2 regions of the Alkalihalobacillus sp. R86527 genome follow, and region 2 is predicted to be linked to the other one. Evidence: predicted binding sites of a transcription regulator. Region 2 holds the regulator's gene; the other holds the start of a gene.
The links. The regulator NrdR, encoded in region 2, represses ribonucleotide reductase genes. The targets are predictions, from matches to a motif close to AACACNATATATNGTGTT.
Positions count from the first base shown of each region.

Region 1: the regulator NrdR is predicted to act here: its motif matches at 6,766-6,783, upstream of SJY16_RS07755 (vitamin B12-dependent ribonucleotide reductase).

Region 1 is NZ_JAXHBW010000001.1:1,511,915-1,523,269, forward strand. Features, by position in the region: gene SJY16_RS07725 (DEAD/DEAH box helicase) at 1-739, opposite strand, end outside; glycine riboswitch at 949-1,038, shown strand; gene gcvT (glycine cleavage system aminomethyltransferase GcvT) at 1,212-2,312, shown strand; gene gcvPA (aminomethyl-transferring glycine dehydrogenase subunit GcvPA) at 2,338-3,681, shown strand; gene gcvPB (aminomethyl-transferring glycine dehydrogenase subunit GcvPB) at 3,678-5,141, shown strand; gene SJY16_RS07745 (rhodanese-like domain-containing protein) at 5,170-5,544, opposite strand; gene SJY16_RS07750 (lipoate--protein ligase family protein) at 5,718-6,548, shown strand; gene SJY16_RS07755 (vitamin B12-dependent ribonucleotide reductase) at 6,995-9,493, shown strand; gene mntR (transcriptional regulator MntR) at 9,696-10,136, shown strand; gene SJY16_RS07765 (patatin-like phospholipase family protein) at 10,211-11,119, shown strand; gene SJY16_RS07770 (SA1362 family protein) at 11,181-11,355, opposite strand, start outside.
Region 2 is NZ_JAXHBW010000001.1:1,202,390-1,213,744, reverse strand. Features, by position in the region: gene SJY16_RS06120 (replication initiation and membrane attachment family protein) at 1-1,228, opposite strand, end outside; gene nrdR (transcriptional regulator NrdR) at 1,326-1,784, opposite strand; gene SJY16_RS06110 (cytosolic protein) at 1,862-2,245, opposite strand; gene speD (adenosylmethionine decarboxylase) at 2,378-2,767, opposite strand; gene SJY16_RS06100 (glyceraldehyde-3-phosphate dehydrogenase) at 3,046-4,074, opposite strand; gene coaE (dephospho-CoA kinase) at 4,273-4,866, opposite strand; gene ytaF (sporulation membrane protein YtaF) at 4,880-5,512, opposite strand; gene mutM (DNA-formamidopyrimidine glycosylase) at 5,578-6,408, opposite strand; gene polA (DNA polymerase I) at 6,432-9,074, opposite strand; gene SJY16_RS06075 (IS1182 family transposase) at 9,329-10,681, opposite strand; gene pnpS (two-component system histidine kinase PnpS) at 10,893-11,355, opposite strand, start outside.

The sequences.
Region 1 (11,355 bases), 310 kb from region 2:
CCTCGTCCTTAATGCTTCTCTCTTTACCTTTATAGTCCTTTTCAAAGTGTTCAAAGCTACCAAGGTGGCCAGGTTTTAATAGTGATACAAGATTGAATACTTCTTCTAAACGGTTTTGAACTGGTGTTGCAGTAAGAAGAAGACAGAATTTCTTTTGAAGGTGCTGAACAAATTCATAGTTTTTCGTACGACTGTTTTTGAGACGGTGTGCCTCATCAATAATTACCATATCGTAGTCTTGTTGATAAACGATAGAGCGGTGAGGCTCCCTTTTTGCAGTATCTATTGATGAAACGACCACATCGTATTGATCCCAGACGTAGCTTTTTCTTTGCACTACAGCAGGGATGTAGAACTTCTGGTTTAATTCCATAGCCCATTGTGAGACAAGCGAGGCAGGTACGAGAATCAGCACTTTTTTAACCAGGCCACGAATCATGTATTCTTTTATGATGAGTCCTGCTTCTATCGTTTTCCCGAGGCCTACCTCATCTGCAAGGATTGCTTTTCCGTTCATTTCTTCAACCACTCTTCTTGCAGCTTCGAGTTGATACGGATGTGGGGTTAGGTGAGGGAGGTGGGCTGGTGCTTGTAGTCCTGTAAATGAAGGAATCGTTGTATGTTTTTCAGCTTCTATTGCTAGTTTGAAAAGCTCCCAATTTGTCCAGGGGCCATCATCTTCTATATGCTTCAAAAATTCAGATTTCCATTCCTCGTTAAAGGTTAATTCCATCCTCATCATGAAAACCCTTTCCTTATAGTTGTTATTCACGAATTTTAATAGGTTAATCAGATTTAATGTTCGTGATTTGTATACTTGTGATAATACTCTTATTCTTAAAAATATTGTTGCCAATGCGTTAGTGGTAGTGGTAGGATTGAAATCGAAAGCCTTAATAGTATGAAACAAACAGGGTCATCCAATACCTCAAAACTGAAAATAGGCGAATGAAAGCATGAGGAGAGACTGTCTGATGACAGCGCCGAAGGAGCAAGCATTTATGTGAATCTCTCAGGCAAAAAGACTCTTGCTAGACGCACCTCTGGAGAGAGCTACTTTAGCCGCCAAAGATGTAATTCCCGTTTTGCTGGGAAGAAACTTTCAGGTCAACAGGACAGAGAAACTACGCTGAAATCAGCGGGTTTCTCTGTCTTTTTTGTGCTTGAAACTTTATGGATCAACCTAGTAGTGAAATTTAAGGAGGGTCAAGATGGAATCGTTATTGAAAACACCGTTATTTGATACGTATCAAGCTATGGGAGCAAAGACGATTGATTTTGGAGGTTGGGCGTTGCCCGTTCAGTTCTCCAGTATAAAAGAAGAGCATCATGCTGTAAGAAATCAAGCAGGCTTATTTGATGTTTCTCATATGGGTGAAATCGAAGTGAAGGGTGAAGATGCATTATCTTACCTTCAGAAAATGATGACCAATGATGTTAGTAAACTGAAGGTGAATGGTGCTCAATATACAGCGATGTGTTATGAAGATGGCGGTACAGTAGATGATTTACTTGTATATAAATTTTCTGACGCATATTATTTACTAGTTGTTAACGCGGCGAATATCGAAAAAGACTTTGGTTGGTTAAACGAGCATGTAGAAGGTAATGTTTCTCTTGAAAATAAATCAGACGAAGTAGCTCAACTGGCGATTCAGGGACCAGAAGCTGAGAAGATTTTGCAACGTTTGACTGATGTTGATTTGAGTGAAATCGGATTTTTTAAATTTAAGGATGAAGTAGATTTATCTGGAACGAAATCTCTTGTATCACGCACGGGATATACAGGAGAGGATGGGTTTGAAATTTATTGTGCTTCTAATCAAGCTCCTCACCTCTGGAACGCTATCTTGAACGAGGGAGAACCAGAAGGTATTTTACCTTGTGGTCTTGGCGCGAGGGATACGCTACGTTTTGAAGCGAAGCTCGCATTATATGGACAGGAGCTAACAAAGGACATTTCGCCACTAGAAGCAGGGATTGGCTTTGCTGTTAAAACGAAGAAAGAAGAAGATTTTATTGGTAAAGAAGCTCTTGCATCACAGCGCGAAAAGGGACTTGAACGAAAGCTCGTTGGGATCGAAATGATCGACCGTGGTATTCCTCGTACTCATTACGATGTCTATATCGGGGATGAATATATTGGAGAAGTAACTACCGGTACTCAATCACCAACTTTGAAGAAGAATGTAGGCCTCGCCCTACTGAAAAAGGAATATACAGAACTTGGAACTGTAGTTGAGGTTGAAGTGAGAAAGAAGAGATTGAAAGCTAAGGTAGTTTCTACGCCATTCTACAAAAGAGAGAAATAAAGGGAAACGACGAGGAGGAGAATACATGAAACATCGCTATCTGCCCACTACTGAACGCGATAAGAAAGAAATGCTCGAAACAATCGGTGTGAAATCAATAGAAGATTTATTTGCGGATATTCCTGATGCCGTTCGATTTAAAGGCGATTTAAAAGTTGAGAAGCAGCTTTTTGAGCCGGAGCTTATTCGCTATATGTCTAAACTAGCTGCAAAAAATGTAAATACGATCCAAAATGCCTCCTTTTTAGGAGCGGGTGTTTATGATCACTCGATTCCCTCAGTTGTAGACCATGTTATTAGAAGGTCTGAATTCTATACAGCCTATACTCCTTACCAGCCTGAGATTTCGCAGGGTGAACTTCAGGCGATTTTTGAGTTCCAAACAATGATCTGTGAGCTTACGGGAATGGATGTAGCAAATTCATCAATGTATGATGGTCCCACTGCGCTTGCTGAAGCTGGGTTATTAAGTGCTGGGCAAACAAAAAAGAAAAAGATTATTGTTTCAAAGTCCGTCCATCCAGAAGCGAGAGCAGTTATTGACACATATGCAAGAGGACAGCATTTAAATGTTGTTGAAGTGGACTCGATTAATGGTGTAACAGATTTAGATAAACTAAAAGAAGAGATGGATGATGAAACAGCGTGTGTAATGGTTCAATACCCTAACTTCTTTGGACAGCTAGAACCACTTCCAGAATTAGAAGAAATTGTTCATCAGCATAAATCGATGTTTGTCGTATCAAGTAATCCACTAGCTCTCGGTCGTTTAACTCCCCCGGGTGATATGGGAGCGGACATCGTGGTTGGAGATTGCCAGCCTTTCGGGATTCCTGCACAATATGGCGGCCCTCACTGTGGATATTTTGCCGTAACAAAGAAGCTGATGAGAAAAGTGCCAGGCCGTTTGGTAGGAGAGACGAAGGATGAAGTGGGACAACGTGGTTTTGTGCTTACGTTGCAAGCTCGCGAACAGCACATACGTCGAGACAAAGCTACATCTAATATCTGTTCAAACCAGGCTCTAAATGCCTTGGCTTCTTCTGTAGCGATGAGCGCTCTTGGTAAAGAGGGTGTTCGGAAAATGGCAGAACAAAATATCAAAAAAGCTTACTATGCAAAATCTCAATTAAAAAAGGCAGGGCTCACTACTGTTTTCGATGGCGTATATTTTAACGAATTTGTTATTAAGCTGAACGGTTCGGTCAAGGAAATGAACCAAAAATTAATTAGCAAAGGCATTATTGGTGGTTATGATTTAGGTCGTGATTACCCTGATCTTGAGAATCATATGTTGGTGGCAGTGACTGAGAATCGCACGAAAGAAGAAATTGATACCTTTGTAAAAGAAGTGGGGGGAGCGCAATGAATACGAATCAAGACCAATCCTTAATATTTGAGCTAAGTGAACCCGGAAGAATTTCCTATAGTCTTCCAGAGCTTGACGTACCGGACTTGGATCTAAACGAGTGGCTTCCAGAAGAATTTAACCGACAAAATGAGCCTGAGCTTCCAGAAGTTTCTGAGCTTCAGTTGATGCGTCATTATACTGCACTATCAAAGCGGAACCACGGGGTGGATTCAGGTTTTTATCCACTTGGTTCATGTACGATGAAGTATAACCCTAAAATTAACGAAGACGTCGCGCGATACCCTGGCTTTGCTTCTATCCATCCACTTCAGGAAGAAGAAACTGTACAGGGTGCCCTAGAAATGATGTATAACCTTCAACAAAACCTTATAGCAGTAACGGGTATGGACGAGGTGACGCTACAACCAGCTGCCGGAGCACATGGGGAATGGACAGGTTTAATGATGATTCGTGCCTTCCATGAAGCAAATGGTGACTTCAACCGTACAAAAGTAATCGTGCCTGACTCAGCTCATGGGACAAACCCTGCTTCAGCAACAGTTGCTGGATTCGAAGCCGTGACAGTGAAGTCGAATGAAAAAGGTATTGTCGATCTTGAAGACTTGAAGCGAGTAGTTGATAAAGATACTGCTGCTTTAATGCTTACAAATCCAAATACTCTTGGGTTGTTTGAAGAAGACATCACAGAAATGGCTGAGATTATTCACTCAGCAGGAGGAAAGTTATATTACGATGGAGCTAACATGAATGCAATCATGGGAGCGGCACGTCCTGGAGATATGGGCTTTGATGTGGTGCACTTAAACCTTCACAAAACGTTTACTGGTCCTCATGGAGGGGGAGGGCCTGGATCAGGTCCTGTCGGGGTCAAAGCGGATCTAGTTCCGTATTTACCGAAGCCAGTTCTAGTTAAAGAAGAAGATGCTTACCGATTTGATTATGACCGTCCAGATTCGATTGGACGCGTTAAGCCTTATTACGGAAATTTCGGAATCAATGTTCGAGCATATACGTATATCCGTACCATGGGGCCAGACGGTTTAAAGCAAGTATCTGAAAACGCAGTGCTGAATGCTAATTACATGATGAGACGTCTGCAGGATGCATTCGTCCTTCCTTATACTCAACATTGTAAGCATGAGTTTGTTATTTCTGGTAAGAAGCAGAAGAAACTTGGGGTTAGAACGCTTGATATGGCGAAGCGACTTCTAGACTTTGGGTATCATCCACCAACGATCTATTTCCCAATTAATGTGGAAGAATGTATGATGATTGAGCCGACTGAAACAGAATCTAAAGAAACCCTCGATGAGTTCTGTGATCGCCTTCTTCAGATTGCTAAGGAAGCAGAGGAGAATCCTGAAATCGTTCAAGAAGCTCCGCATACGACTGTTATTAAAAGACTTGATGAAACGACCGCTGCAAGAAAACCAATTTTACGCTATCAAAAGGCATAACAAAAAGCAGCTGCATCGCAGCTGCTTTTTATTTCTTCTTTTTAACTTTGCCGCCCCATTTTTTGAAGCCGCCCTTCAATTGATACAAATCTTTAATTCCGTTTTTACTTAGCATGCTTGCAGCACGAGAAGTAATGATTCCGTTATGATCATACATGTAGACAGGCTGATCTTTACGAATTTCTTTCATTCTCATCTTGAGCTGACTTACTGGAATATTTCTTGCACCAAGGATATGACCGTTATCGAAATCCTTTGGTTCACGAATATCAATTAACTGAGCTTTACGATAACCCGCTATGAATTCTTCTTCGGTTAGCGTTTTCAACTTCTTCTTTTGTAGAAATCTAGTAATGACTACATATACGATGATGGCAACTAGTAATGCGATGATCCATTCCATAAGTTCCAATACACCCTTTCAACTAAAATCGACAATGTTAAGTTTACACGTCTTTTACCTTTTCCGCAAAAAGAAAATGTGAAATTAGGAGGAAAGTTTATTGGTGATCTATTCCTAGCTTTGCTAAACTAAAAAAGGATAAAGGAAATCTGGAAGGATAAAGGAGTATTTGTATGAAGCAATGGGCATTTATTAGTTCTGGAGACCGTTCTCCTGCATACAATATGGCACTTGATGAAGCTTTGTTAAAATGGCATAGTGAAGGAGAAATCCCTCCAGTAATAAGGTTTTATGGATGGGATCCGGCTACTCTATCAGTTGGGTATTTTCAACAAGTCGATCGTGATATCGATCTGACATCAGTTGAGAAATACAATCTGGGTTTTGTCAGAAGGCCAACGGGAGGTCGTGCCGTTCTCCACGATAAAGAAGTTACATATAGCGTAATTGTTAATGAAGATTATCCGAATATGCCAAAGACCGTTACTGAAGCATATAGAGTTATCTCAGAAGGACTAAGGCTTGGATTTGTCGAGCTGGGGCTAGATGCCTACTTTGCCATTCCACAAACAGAGCAAGAAAAAGCAGAGCTTCGCTCGCCGAGGTCAGGCGTTTGTTTTGACTCTCCTTCTTATTATGAGCTGGTCGTTGAGGGTAGGAAGGTTGCTGGAAGTGCACAGACGAGACAAAAAGGTGTCATACTTCAACACGGTTCCATTCTGCTAGATATTGATGAAGATAAACTATTCGATTGTTTTAAATTTAAGAATGATCGCATTCGTGAACGCATGCAACGTGGATTTCGAAAAAAAGCCGTGGCGATTAATGCGTTGAGAAGTAAACCTGTAACTTTTGAAGAAGCAATCCAAGCATTTTATAATGGTTTTGAAGAAGGTTTAGGGATTGAACTTGTGCCATTTGAACTCTCTGAAGAGCAGGAAGCTTATGTTAATGAGCTTGCAGTAGAGCGTTATATGAGTGATGAATGGAACTATAAAAAGTAAGCATCCGATATGGGTGCTTTTTCATATTGACTTTAACAGAACAAATGTTCTAACCTGTATGAGTAGGAATACAAATATTTAAAACACCATATGGAAAAAAGCAATAAACAAATTTTCTCTTTATTAAGGATTATCAGGTGTCTGGCTATCAAAAGCGATTGTTTTCAATCGAATTCGCTGGATTTGAAAGTTGACAAATTAAGATGAATTATGACGAATTACTATATATAGTGTATGTGGAATATTTTCAAGTACTATATGTAGTCAAAAATGATTGTCTCCCGAATGGACATGTGCTACTATTAATCCAGACGATACATTACGAGTTTTCACATCGCTGTTGTAAGAGACAAATAAGATTTTGAAACGGAGGGGTTCAATTGACCATTAAGACAGGAGAAAGAAGAAGGTCAATCAACATTGAGCAGTTAAACAAAGATATCGAGATGTTTACCCAGGTTCATCCCATTACTGATGATATGCACGTTAGTCACGAAGGGGTAAGTCGACTGGTGATGTTGGATCGATATGCTTTTAAGGATACCGAGAAGAGAACCCTGAAAAAAGGAGATTTCGTTGTTCTTACCATTAAAGAAGATCCGAAATTCCCTGCCCGAGGCCTTGGTTTTATCGAGGAAGTCGATCATTCGACCAAAAAGGCTCACGTGATCGTACATGAAGATTATATAGGTGTTTTAGATTCTGAAGAAGAACGTGAGTCAGGAATGATTGTACGGTCTCTTGATGTAATAGAAAAGCCCCTGGAAGTTTTTTATGAGCAAATTGCCAGAAGAAATGCACGGGGTCTTGCAGAAGTAGAAACAACGAGTGGAGAAAAAGAGTACTGGGAAGACCGTTTTTATAAAGAGCTTTCTTCGATGAATTTCGTCCCTGCTGGTCGTGTCTTATATGGTGCGGGTGCAGAAACGGAAGTTACCTATTTTAACTGTTATGTTATGCCATATCCTCAAGATTCAAGAGAAGGAATCTCTGAACATCGTAAACAAGTCATGGAGATTATGAGTCGAGGGGGAGGAGTTGGTACGAATGGTTCCAGCTTACGTCCTCGGAATGCCCTTGCAAGAGGTGTGAACGGAAAATCCTCTGGCTCGGTTTCTTGGCTTGACGATATTGCGAAATTAACGCATTTAGTTGAGCAAGGGGGCTCAAGAAGAGGCGCACAAATGATTATGTTGGCGGATTGGCATCCAGATATTATCGAATTCATCATTTCGAAAATGCAAAATCCAAGAATCTTACGCTACCTTGTAGAAAATACACAAGATGAGCAGATCAAGAAGCTCGCAGAAGATAAGTTGAAGTTTACACCACTTACAGAAACTGAGCGGTCTATGTATCAAAGCATTCTTAACTATCGAAGCATCCAAGGGTATGGAGGCTTTGATGAAAAGGTTATCCAAAATGCAAACGAAAAGATCCGCACTGGTGGAACGTACTCTGTGCACAATCCAGATTTCCTTACGGGAGCGAATATTTCAGTATGTTTGACGAAAGACTTTATGGATGCTGTAGATAAAAATGAATACTATGAACTCAAGTTTCCAGATGTAGAAAACTACACAAAAGAACAAATGGAAATCTATAACCAAAAGTGGCATGAAAGTGGAGATGTTCGAGATTGGGAAGCGCAAGGGTTCCCTGTACGCACTTACCGTAAAGTGAAAGCAAAAGAACTTTGGGACCTTGTCAATATTTGTGCTACTTACTCTGCAGAACCTGGTATTTTCTTTATCGATAATGCGAATGAGAAAACAAATGCAACTTCTTATGGACAAAAGGTGGTAGCGACAAACCCTTGTGGTGAACAACCTCTAGCTCCATACAGCGTATGTAACCTGGCAGCAGTCAACCTCGCTGAAATGGCAGATAAAGATACAAAAACGGTTGACTTCGATAAGTTAAGAGAAACGGTTGAAGTTGGCGTCCGTATGCAGGACAACGTAATTAACGCAACTCCTTATTTTCTTAAAGATAATGAAACCCAAGCGCTTGGCGAGCGACGAGTAGGCCTTGGGGTAATGGGATTACATGATCTTCTTATCTATTGTGAAACAGTATATGGATCTGAAGAAGGAAACAAGCTAACAGATCAAATATTTGAGACGATCGCAACAACTGCTTACCGTGCATCTGTAGAACTTGCTAAGGAAAAAGGGAGCTTCCCGTTCCTTGAAGGTAAAACAGAAGTTGAAACGAATCGTTTGCGTGAGGCTTTTGTCAATACTGGGTACATGCAACAGATGCCAAATGATATCAGGGATAGCATTCTTGACTATGGAATACGTAACTCTCACTTACTAACTGTCGCTCCTACAGGAAGCACAGGGACGATGGTAGGCGTATCTACGGGACTTGAACCTTACTTTTCCTTCTCTTATTACAGAAGTGGACGTCTTGGGAAGTTTATCGAAGTAAAAGCTGATATTGTAGAAGAATACTATTCAAGAAATCCTGAAGCAGATGCTGAAACGCTACCTAATTGGTTTGTTTCGGCTATGGAACTTGCTCCTGAAGAACATGCTGATACACAGTGCGTGATTCAGAGATGGGTGGATAGCTCAATATCAAAAACGGTAAATGCTCCGAAAGGCTATGATGTAAAACAAGTAGAGAAAGTTTATGAACGTCTTTATAATGGCGGAGCCAAAGGCGGAACAGTTTATGTTGATGGTAGTCGTGACTCACAAGTACTAACATTGAAGGCTGAAGAAAATTCATTTGAACAACTTGAATTTGAAGATGGAATGGAAGAAAAGAAACAGGTTGTACTTGTCGATACGATTACAGATTTAAGATCAACAGATGTTACAATTGGTTCAGAAGTAGGTAATACGTGTCCTGTGTGTAGACAAGGACAAGTGAAAGAAATAGGTGGATGCAACACATGTGATAATTGTAATGCTCAATTGAAGTGTGGGCTTTAATCGAACATGATGGAATGCAAGGAATAAGCGAACTCGCTTATTCCTTGTCTTTTTTTGAAAAGAGCTATTAAAAGTATAGATCAGTAGTGGTAAGAAGGTTTCCCTGAAAGTAGAGAAGAGGAACCTTTCCTTGTCTCAGCCCATACTATGGTGTATGCTTTTATTGATTGGCTCAAATGGAATAAAAGATGGAGGGAATCCAATGGCCACTACTCCAAGTATGGAAGATTATATAGAACGTATTTATTCACTAATTGACGACAAAGGTTATGCACGCGTTTCTGATATTGCAGAAGCTTTAGAGGTACATCCCTCCTCAGTAACCAAAATGATTCAAAAATTAGATAAAGGTAAATATGTAGTTTATGAGAAATATCGTGGCTTTATGCTAACTCCAAAAGGCAAGAAACTAGGTAAGAGACTAGTTGACCGCCACGCGCTGCTTGAACAATTTCTTAGTGTTATTGGAGTTAATGAGGAAAATATATACGAAGATGTTGAAGGTATTGAACATCATCTTAGCTGGGATGCGATTGACAGAATTGGAGATCTTGTTCAATATTTTGAAGAAACAAAAGACCGTGTTGGCGATTTGCGTGAAGTCCAACGGAAAAATGAAGTAGATGAACAATCCGAAGTATAATTGGATTGTTCTTTTTTTGTACTAAATTGTCTCATATAAGATTACGATTTAATAAGGAGAAGGGGTGGTAGTGCGTGTATATCGATGGGGTCTTTTCTGGTGGAGGAGTAAAGGGAATCGCTCTAGTTGGAGCTTTACAGGCTGTTGAGGATAGAGGACTGCAATTTAAACGCACTGCAGGAACAAGTGCCGGTGCATTAATTGCCGCTCTTATCATAGCGGGTTACAAGGGTGATGAAATAGAAGAAATTCTTCTTGAGACAAATCTTAAAGCGTTACTTGATCGAAAACCTGGCTTTACTTTTCCGTTGATGAGATGGCTGATGCTTTATTGGAAACTTGGTCTTTACTCTGGGAAGGATTTAGAAAAGTGGGTACATGGATTGCTTAAGAAGAAAGGAATTGAAACATTTGGGGATATTGAGGAAGGATCACTTAAAATAATTGCCTCTGACATCACACGGGGGAGGCTAATTGTCATTCCTGATGACTTAGAGCAGTATGGGTTTGTACCTGAACAGTTTTCAATTGCCAAAGCGGTAAGAATGAGTGCGGGCCTCCCTTTCTTTTTTAAGCCTCATCCACTTTATACAATTGATGGGAAGAAACATCTAGTAGTAGATGGAGGGATATTAAGTAATTTTCCACTTTGGGTGTTTAAGCCTGAGGAATCAAATAAGCAACTTCGACCCGTATTAGGATTTCAATTGAGTGCGAGCTTTGAGAAGATCCCAGGACACAAAATAAAGAACGCTATTGAATTGTATCAAGCGTTATTTGAAACGATGAAAGAGGCGCATGATGCGCGTTATATCGAAAAACAAAAAGCAGAGAATATTGTGTTTATCCCCGTTAGACATGGGATAACTACAGATTTTTCATTAGAACGTCAAGAACAGAAAAAACTCATATCCTTTGGCAGGGAACGTACCGAGCAATTTCTAAGAAAATGGAGAAAGCTACCGGAATCAGTAAGGTTTTAACATCCTATACTTTTATACAGCAAAGGTGGCTGAGAGTACTCTCAGCCACCTTATTTATGTCTTAAAATAGCGCGCGATTTTTCTTTTTGCCTTTTCTACCTTCTATAACGGTAAATGGATTCGGCTTTTTATCATCATTTAATGGACGTTTTTTAGGTATTAAACGCTTTGATGGTATAACACGAAGGTGAGGGGCGCTTTTTCGTGATACGCCTCGTTTCTTCTGCAACTTAGAA
Region 2 (11,355 bases):
TATTTCGGTTCGAAGGTTGCTTCCCAGTTTTCTTAGGAGAAGGTTGTTCCAATTCTTTAATCGCTAAATTCATAGCTTCTCTAACCGTTTTCACATTTGCTCTCGCCCAATGGCTCGCAAACTTCTCGACGTAATTCTTAGAGAGCTTCTTGTCCTGTGTTTCTAAAATAAAATCCAAGAGAACATTCATCACACCTGGATTTAAGTTTTGCTCATCCATAATTCGCTCAACCATTCGCATATCAGCTTGTGAAGGTTTCCCTCCGGCAGCAGCTCTTTGCAAGATATCATATGGTGTCATCTGTTCATAACGTTGAGCAGCTTTTTCTTCATTTGTTGATGGTTCTTTTTTATGGAACTCTTGTAATTCTGTTGGTTGTTTCCTCATTTGTAACGCAGGTACTTTTCCTTTGTTTTCTAGCGCAAACCAGCTACTAACTTCCTTACGTAATAAATCTTCAGTTAGCTGATCATGATGGATAGCAGCCTGTTCAACAATTCTGGCCATCTCATATGGCTCGATTTTGTAGACGAAAGCAAGACGCTCAATTGTCTGTTTAACAGATGTAGTGAGCATCTGATTTGATACAATCATATCAGAAATATGCTGCTTCATCACTTCAAAATCAAATTGAGGCGAACTGAACACGAGTCCTTTATTGTCACTGCGCCCAACAGCAGAAACATCTGTCTCTTCACTTTCTTCTGCTAATACCATTTCCGATGGATGAAGTGAATCGAAAACGTCATTAAACGATGCAGTCACATCAGTGTACTCTTCGAAATCGATGTACTGATTCGAGAAATGTTTTTTTAGCTCATTATAGCGATTTTTTCCGAGTCTATTATAAAGGTATATATTTAATACACCATCATTAAAAAAGCGCTCTGGTGTTAGAGGAGGATGTAATTCGTATGCAAAATGTCTCGGATCGTCACCTTTTTTCAAGTAAACTTTAATTAGACCGATCCCCTCTAACTTCTTTCTTTCTTCAAGAACTTTCTTTAAATCCCACCTCATCATAACCTTTAAACTATGATGAGTCATAGTAGAAGGGCTAGAGACTTGATGTTCATACGTGCTCCAAAGCGTCATATATAAACTGTAGGCTTCAGCACCAATAAGAGGCTGATACAAAAGCGTTAATATCTTCCTGTCATATTCATGCAAAAGGCCCGCAGCCTCCACTTGGAACGTATCAACAGGTAGCAGTTCTTTCCAATGCATATGCTTCACCTTTATTTTCTTTCTTATTATTGTACTTCACTACTATAATTAGTCTTCTTTACGTACAAAAAAAGAGCTTAGTCTAAGCTCTCTTTCTTTACTCTGCTCTGTTTATCAATTCTTTCAGTTCTTTAATGAACACATTGATATCTTTAAATTGACGATATACTGAAGCAAACCTTACATAGGCAACTTCATCTACCCTGGCGAGTTGATCCATAACAAGCTCACCAACAACGTCACTGCTTATTTCGGAAGCCCCTTGATTTCGCAATTCACGTTCAATTTCATTCACTACTTTTTCAAGAGTTTCTAAAGGAACTGGTCTTTTTTCACATGCTTTGATTAAACCACGCAAAATTTTGTCTCTACTGAATTCCTCTCTTGTTCCTTCTTTCTTAACAACAATAAGCGGAATTTCTTCAACCGTTTCAAAAGTAGTAAAACGGTACGTACAAGATTCACATTCACGACGTCTACGAATAGACCTACCTTCATGGACAGGCCTGGAATCTAGCACTCGTGTTCCATTATTATTACAGTTGGGACAACGCATCAGATCATCTCCACCAAACGAACAAGATTTCTATTTCCTATTTTAGCACAGATTAAAGAAGTTCACTATTCCTAAAACTAATTTGAGTGTCCAGTTCCTAAGAAAGTAAGCTGTTTTTGGAGCGCTTGATAAGCTGATTCTATAACTCTCTTACTATAGCCAAAATCAACTGGTAAAGGGGTTTCTGTAGAAACAGAGAAGTCTATCGCCGTGCTGTACGCTCGTACTGAGACGACTGTTACAACGATAAGAGCTTTCTTTCCTTCATTTATCTGAAACACAAATTCTCCTCGATCAAGAGAATCTGTGACTACTTCGCCTTTATATTGCTTTTGCAACATTTCCTTAGCTGCTTTATAGCCTTGTTCCTTGGTTGTTTTAAAATAATGTGTTTTAAGTGATTCGTTCGGATGCATTTCTCCTGTTTCCGCTCTATTAGTAAAAAAGTCTTTTATCCCCACCGTGTTCCTCCTTTATTTTTTATTAGAATAGCAAGAAAAGTGAAAGAAATCAATTCACTACAAATCCGTTTAATGATTTAAAACATAAGAAAAAGGAGTGCAATAGCACTCCTTTAGTCATTCTAATATAGTTTATGAAGTAAACGCTGATTCTTGTTCTCTAAGTCTTGGTTTCACAGGTCCCATTCCACGTGGCAATTCAATGTTCTCTCTAGTATCGGCACCAAGTGCATCTGCAATATAGTTAGCCGCGACATTAGGATCAAGATCACCACAAGTATATACATCGATGCTTGCATAGCCGTGCTCAGGAAAACTATGAATCGTTAAATGTGATTCAGAAATAATAACAACACCACTTACACCTTGGGGTGCAAATTTGTGAAATGCCACTTCTCTGACTTCCGCTCCAGACTTGAGTGCTGCTTCTACAAACGTTTCTTCAATAAGTTTCATATCGTTAAGCTTTTCGATGTTACAGCCCCATAATTCAGCAATAACATGTCGTCCAATTGTTTCCATTTTAAATATCCCCCTTTAATTTTACTCATGCGATTAGCATGCGGTATTGAAAATCCACCACGGGGGAAAGTTAGTCCGATGAGGTCCTAACCCTTTAAGTAGTTTTCAACGCCAATTTGCTATAAAAGAAGTTCACGAAAAATAGTATAATGCTTTTAAAATAGATTTGCAACTACAAAATTTCATCAATAAGAGGAATAGTATTCTACTTCTATCTATAGCTGAAATTTTGTCATAATACAAAAAAAAGAAGCAGGGAATTTAGCCCTGCTTCTTACTTAAACGCTTACTTCGGATTGACTGGGTATTTTCTCGCCAACATATTTCGCCATATCGACAACTCGACATGAGTAGCCCCACTCGTTATCGTACCAAGCTAATACTTTAACTTTATTATTCTCGACCACCATCGTTGAAAGACCATCAACAATAGATGAATTAGCGTTTCCATTGTAATCGATCGAAACAAGCGGCTCATCGGAGAAGCCTAAAATTCCACGAAGTGGACCTTCTGAAGCTGCTTTTAGCGCATCGTTTACTTCTTCAACAGTTACATCTTTCTTTAAATCGACCACTAAATCCACTAGGGATACATTTGGTGTCGGCACTCGAAGTGACATACCATTAAGCTTTCCATCAAGGTGAGGTAAAACTTTGGAAATGGCCTTTGCCGCACCAGTTGTTGTAGGAATGATGGATTGCCCACACGCTCTCGCTCTTCTTAAATCTTTGTGAGGGTTGTCAATATTTTTCTGATCATTTGTATAAGCATGAACTGTTGTCATCATCCCTGTTAAGATGCCGAATGATTTGTCTAGAACTTTAACAACTGGAGCTAGACAATTCGTTGTACATGATGCATTTGATAATACATGATGCTCTTCATGTTTGTATTCGCTTTCATTTATGCCCATAACAATTGTTAGATCTTCATTTTTACCAGGTGCGGTAATAATAACTTTCTTAGCTCCAGCATCTAGATGAAGTCCTGCACCGTCGCGCGAATTAAACTTTCCAGTAGCTTCAATCACAATATCTATATTGAGTTCATTCCATGGGAGATTACTAGGATCGCGATCACTTATTACTTTGATTTCTTTACCGTTTATTTTAATCCCGTTTTCACTAGGAGTAACCTCTCCATCAAACGTTCCATGAATACTGTCATATTTAATTAGATGACTTAACGTTTCAGGTGGATAACTGGCGTTAATTGCTACTACTTCCAAACTCTCTTCAGTAATCGCCTTTCTAAATACCATACGCCCTATTCGTCCAAAGCCATTAATCGCTATTCTTGATTTCATCCAGCGTTCCTCCCACCATTTATGTGTTATACTCTTTTTATTTTTCTCACGATTAGTATAACATATAATATGCATTTTAAAAGATTTATTTACACCATTTACCCAAAAAGGGGGAGATATAGGTAATTAACCCTCAAAAATAATAACTTAAAGGTTTTCAGCCTAAAACAAAAACACGTCATTTCGACGTGTTTTGACTTATTCTATATCCCATTTTTCCAGGATTACTTTCAATTGTTCCTCAGTATCTTCTCGAGAACCCGTGTTATCAAGTACTTCATCGGCCAATTTCTTTTTCTCCTCAATCGGAATCTGTGAACGTATTCTCTGAGCCGCTTCTTCTCTTGAACTACTGTCACGTTCGACCAATCGCTTTAATTGTGTTTCGGAATCTACGTAAACAAGCAGGATACGATCAACAAGGTATTCAAGCTCACTTTCAAATAAAAGTGGGATATCTAAAACAACATGCTTATGTCCATTCTCTTTATACGTCTTTGCATCATTGAGCATACGCTTCCGTATAGCGGGATGGATGATTTTGTTGAGTTTCGATCTCTTTTCATCATCCCCAAATATAACTGATCCCAATTTCTTCCGATCAAGACTACCATCATGATTTCTCATTTCTTCACCAAAGACATGGACGATTTCGTCTAATGCTGGCTCACCGGGCTCAACAACTTCCCTTGCAATAATGTCGGCATCGATAACAGGGAGAGAAAGAGATCTCATCATTTCTGCCACTGTACTTTTTCCACTAGCAATTCCTCCGGTAAGTCCAATATTCATACGTTACCTCCTCTCACATCTTCATAAAACCAATAATAATCAGTAAACAACCGGGAAGATAAGAAAGTTTATCCACCCATTTCATTCCCGAAGCTAAATTTCCACATTTCAACCCTAAAAATACAAAAAGCGAGCTCATACACGCGATCAATAGAGCGGTTTGAACAGGTGCATATCCTATCATCGACGCCCCGATACCCGCACCGAAAGCATCAAGCGAAAGTGCAGCCCCAAGCATCACGGCCTCAATACCGGTTATTGTTCCTGAATCATCGAAGTCCGCTGTAGTTGGTTTTCGTAAAATGCTGATTACAACTCCGAGTGATCTTATTTCAAAATGAAGTAAGATTCGTTCAGATACCGTTTTCTCAGCATCACTTCCACCGCGAATCATTTGATACAATACCCAGCCACCAAGAGCAATGAGGATGCCTCCTCCAATTCTCTGAGCGAGCGTATCAGATATCCATAATTGTAGAATAGATCCCATGCCCATCGCGACAAGCATGGAAACTGCAGAACAAATCGTTAAAATAATAATCGATTTAAACGGAATTTTCATCTTTCGTAATCCGTATGTTAAGCCAGCTCCAAACCCATCGACACTTACAGCAAAAGCGAGAAAGAATAGTGAAACCCAGTACATTGGCGAGCTCCTTCCATACTAAAATCTTTGATAGTATATGAACAGAGCCCTTCCAACGCTACGAATCAACTTTTCTTCTGACAGTTAGGACAATAAGTTGTCCCTCTACCCCCCACAACTTTTTTCTCAAGGAGGTGATCACACCTTTTGCACGATAATCCCACTCTACCGTAAACAAAAAGGCTGTCTTGATAAGTACCGATTTTGCCTTGGCTATTAACATACGACCTTATCGTGCTACCGCCTTTTTCCACAGCTTCTTTAAGGGTTACAATAATCTCTTCATGAAGTGGAACCAATTCGTTATTTGTTAACGTAGAGGCTACTCGTTCAGGATGAATCCCTGCTTTGAATAGCGCTTCATCTACATAAATATTTCCAAGTCCAACGACAATCGTTTGATCAAGTAAAACTGTTTTCACATGCCGCCTTGTTTTTCGAAATCCACTTTTTAACACTTCTGGTGTAAATTGCTCAGAAAACGGCTCGAGACCTAGCTGAGCTAGCGGTAGAAGCTCTTCTTCTGTACCTAAAGGGAACAGATGCATCGTACCAAACTTTCGCACATCATGATAACGAAGCTCTGTTCCATCCTCAAATTTAAAGAAAACATGAGTATGATGGTCGAATTCTTCATCACTTCTCGCCACACGATATTTTCCTTCCATACGAAGGTGAGACACGATGACATCTTCTGTTAATAAAAGTTTTAGAAACTTCCCTCTTCTCTTTACTCCAGTAAACGTCTGACCGATTACTTTCATTCTGAACTCTTCACTATCATCAGGCGACTTTATAATCTTCGGCCACTTGATCACAACATCTGTTATTTTCTTCCCAATAATTAAATCCTGTAGTGTTTGTTTAACCGTTTCTACTTCCGGTAACTCCGGCATATTTCTCTCTCCTTTGATGCGAATTACTTTGCATCATACCAAGTGGAGCCATACTCATAATCAACCTTTAAAGGAACGACTAGTTCAATAGCAGTTTCCATAACATCGGGTACAATGCGTTTCAATGTTTCGATTTCTTCTTCAGGCGCCTCGAAAATAAGTTCATCGTGTACCTGCAGTAGCATTCTAGTTTCAAGTTTTTCGTCTTTCAAACGTTTATCCATTTCGACCATGGCTTTTTTGATAATGTCGGCAGCTGTCCCTTGAATAGGGGTATTCATAGCCGTTCGTTCTGCAAAACTTCTTTGATTAAAGTTTCTTGCATTGATCTCCGGCAAGTAACGTCTTCTATTCATAAGAGTAGAAACATACCCGTCCTCTTTTGCTTTAGAAACGACATCTTCCATATACTGCTTTACACCTGGAAAACTTTCAAGATATCGTTCAATAAATTCGGAAGCCTCTTTCCTCGTAATGCTTAGACTCTGTGAGAGTCCATAATCACTAATACCGTAGACGATACCAAAATTCACAGCTTTTGCGTGTCTTCTCATCTCCGATGTAACATCTTCTTTGGATACGCTAAATACGTTCATTGCCGTTTTCGTATGGATATCTTCACCATTTTGAAAAGCCTCAATCAGGTTTTCATCCTGTGCAATGTGAGCAAGAACCCTCAATTCAATCTGAGAATAATCTGCCGCAAACATTACCCAATTCTTTGTAGTAGGAATAAATGCCTGACGGATTTTCCTTCCTTCTTCTAAACGAATCGGGATATTTTGTAGGTTCGGATCAGTAGAGCTAAGTCTTCCGGTTTGAGTAAGAGCTTGGTTAAATCGCGTATGGATTTTGCCAGTTTCCCTAAATGTTACTTTCAATAAACCTTCAATATATGTTGAATTCAATTTCCCTAACTGCCTATAATGTAAGATTTCAGGAATAATGTCATGCTTACTTTCTAGTTTTTCAAGGATATCTGCAGAGGTAGAGTAACCAGTCTTAGTTTTTTTTATAACAGGTAACTCTAGCTTTTCAAAGAGTACTTCTCCAAGTTGCTTTGGAGAATTTATATTAAATTCAGTCTGTGCTAAATCGAAGATACGTTCTTCAATTTCTTTCAGCTTCTTATTTAGATCTTTCCCCATCTTTTCTAAGCGTTCGACATCGACACTAACACCCTGCGTCTCCATTTCACCTAACACTATGGTCAGAGGCATCTCTAAATCATGGAATAGTTCAATTTGGTTATTCTTGTTTAATTGCTCTTCCAGCGTCTCTTTCAGCTGATAAACTGCATACCCTTTCCGCACTAAATGATCGGCAAGGTCTTCTTCACCTGGAACAGCGCGTTTCGCACCCTTACCATAAACCGCTTCATCTGAAGAAACCACCGAAAAGCCTTCACGTTTTGAAATAGCGGATAGATCATGTGTCGATTCTGATGGGTTCAGAAGGTATGACGCGATAACAAGGTCAAATGTAATCCCTTTAAGGTGAATTCCTTTCCAGCCAAGAGCTACGACTGCTCGCTTCGCATCGAACACCCATTTCTTTTTGGACTCATCTTGAAGAAAAGATTGAAACAGTTCGGATTCCAATGCTGTATCTCTAGGAATATAAAAATTCCCTTTCTCATTAACAAGTGAAAAACCTTGGATTTCCGCATTATGGTAATTCTCTTCCATTACCTCCACAATTAATGCAGATGGATTTGCAAGATGACTTTCTTCGATTTCTTCTAGAAATTCGACTTTAAGCTCATCCATTACCTCTTCCTCTTCACTCTCTCCACCAATACGATCAAGAAGTGTTTTAAAACCTAAATCACGAAAAAATTCACTTACTGCTTCAGTTTTAAACCCCTCATACACCATATCGCTAATTCCGATTGACAAAGGGGTTTCTTTGAAGATGGTAACAAGTTCTTTACTCATCATCGCCTTATCTTTATTATCTTCTAATTTTTCTTTTAACTTCTTCCCTGATACGCGATCGATTGAATCATAGACGCCTTCTAGGGTGCTATATTCTTTTAAGAGTTTAAGCGCAGTTTTCTCACCAACACCTGGAACTCCCGGAATATTATCTGAGTTATCTCCCATCAACGCTTTCATGTCAATGATTTGTTCTGGCGTTATTCCATATTTCTCATTCAAAAATGCTGGGTCGTATGTATCGATATCTGTTATTCCTTTTCTAGTCAAAGCTACATGCACTTTATCAGAAACGAGTTGAAGAAGGTCTTTATCACCGGAGTAGATTTTGACATCCCAGTCTTCTTTACTAGCCATTCCAGCAACTGTACCGATAATATCATCCGCTTCATAATTCTCTATTTCAAATCGCTTTATATTAAACGCATCTAGCATTTCACGGATAACAGGAAATTGCTCACTCAATTCAGATGGTGTTTTCTGTCTTCCACCCTTATATTCTGTATAGGTCTTATGTCTAAAAGTAGTTTTACCTGCATCAAAAGCGACCAGCATATGAGTAGGTGATTCGTTCTCAATAATTTTCAAAAGCATCGTTGTAAATCCATAAACTGCGTTTGTATATACACCTTTATCATTATTTAAAAGGGGCAATGCAAAAAAAGCTCTATACGCTATACTGTTACCATCTATCAGCACAAGTTTATTCTTCAATGGTAAGCCTCCCATTCTATTCAATTAACCTTTAAGTATGTTTTTCATTAATCACTACAAAAACACCTGTTCACTCATTTTACCATGACGGCATCAAGAATGAAAAACAGGTGTGATTGCGTTCGTTTCCAAAAAAAAGAGACGAGTAGAACTCGTCTCAGCTTGTAGAGGAACCCCAGGTTCTTCTACAAGCTTTTTTTGTTGGTTTGTATTTTGAGGTCGTTTTTTTAAATTTTAATGTTAGTACTATGAAAAAAACTCTCCTTCACCTAGCTCACCCGGTCTAAGTGAAGGGCAATCTTCTTCATATTCTGACAGGCGGCAGTCAGTAACGCTTGTTCTCTTACTTTTTGTTTTCCACGCAAGCGACAATAACGCAGCCCATGCAGTTCTTTTGAATCTGCGAAGCTACGCTCAACCTTCTCTTTTCTCATGCGATAAATCCACTTTCCCTCATTGGAAAGTCGGTTCTGACGAACCTTTTCTTTTGCCCCTTCCCACACATGGCGTGTGATGGTTTTCTGGTGCTTCTGGTTCTCAGTGCAATGTGCCAGAAGAGGACAAGTCTTACATTTCGTGGGGTCCGACTTATAGTGACGATACCCTTCTCGGTCCGTCGTCGCGTACGCCAGTGCCTCACCCTGAGGACAAACATATCGATCGAGGTTTTCATCATATTTGTATTTCCATTTCGGAAGAAATCCTTTTTTACTTTGGTAGCGACGATGAGCGATAACGCCAAATACGTTTCGTTGTTCGAGTCCGTGACAAATAGGGGCTGTTAAGTATCCTGCATCTAGACCGACTGCTTCTACTTTAAAACCGAAGCGTTTTACCTGGCGGTCTAACCGTTGTAAATAAGGTTTGGAGTCGTGAATATTACCTGGAGTAATATGGACGTCGGTAATGATGTTGAATTTCATATCTGTGGTGCGATGATCTAAGTAAAAGAAACCTTCAGGTTTATGTTCTCGATATAAATAACCACTCTCAGGATCAGTATGACTGACTTTGATTTCCTTCGTCTTATTCACCTCCTTCTTTTCTTTTAGAGGCTTTTTTCCATGATCAGACCTGTCCTGTTCCACTGCTTCATTGAGTTCATCTATATAGTCGGCCGTTTCTACATGAACGTCTTTCCTGGAGAACTTTTTCTTATTCGCGCTCGCTTTTAGATGTGTGGAATCGGTGTAGAGAACTCGTCCTGACACCATTCGATGGTTCATAGCCTGGTGGACGACCTCATCAAAAACCTCTTGGAAAATATCTGTTTCATTAAAACGCATTCTGCGATTCCAGCTGATCGTAGAGTGATGGGGTACGGCGTCGGTTAAATTCAATCCGAGGAACCACCGGTACGCGACATTCGTTTGAATTTGACGCTCTAATTCGCGTTCAGAGCGAATGCCGTAAATATATCCAATAAACATCATCTTAAATAATACTAGGGGATCAAGGGATGGACGGCCGTTGTCTTCACAATAATAAGGACGGACTTTTTCAGGGATAAAGGAGAAATCTATGTAGTGGTCGATCTTACGTAATAAGTGGTTATCAGGGACAAGTTCATCAATCGTTACCATTTCTAATTCATTCTGCCGATCTTTCTTAGATTGAAACATTACATCACCGCCTAAAAAGAATCTATCTCTAGCTTAACAAAAGGGTGAAATAAAAAAAGGCAAAAAAAATAGGTTGTCGAGACTTTCTCGACAACCTGAGACGAGTAGAACTCGTCTAAGATCATGCTCTAGTCATGATGAAGGGGTCAATTGTTACTTTACAGAAATAATTTTAAGGGCGTATAAACAAAGTGTAAAATTAACGTAAACATTAATAAATTCGTTCTTTTAGAAGCGTTATTGTGAAGGTCGCCCCTTCTCCCGGCTCACTATTAACAGATATTTTACCATTATGTGCTTCCACGAGATGTTTCACAATCGCAAGACCAAGACCAGTTCCACCTAGATTTCTACTTCTAGCCTTATCAACACGATAAAAGCGCTCAAAGATTCTCGGTAGGGCTTCTTTTTTTATACCAATGCCATTATCAGCAATCGTGAATTCTACTGTATCGTCGTGTTCTTTTACGTTAATCCTTACTTTTCCATTCTCGTGTGTGTACGTTAAACTATTGGATATCAAGTTCAAAAACACTTGTTTTAGACGATGAACGTCCCCTTTGATTTCTGTATTCCCTTCATATGAAACCAGCACTTCAATCGCCTTCTGATCGGCTTTGTTTTTTGTCATGAGCACACAATCGTCAACAATTTCTTGAAGATTAGCGTCCTGC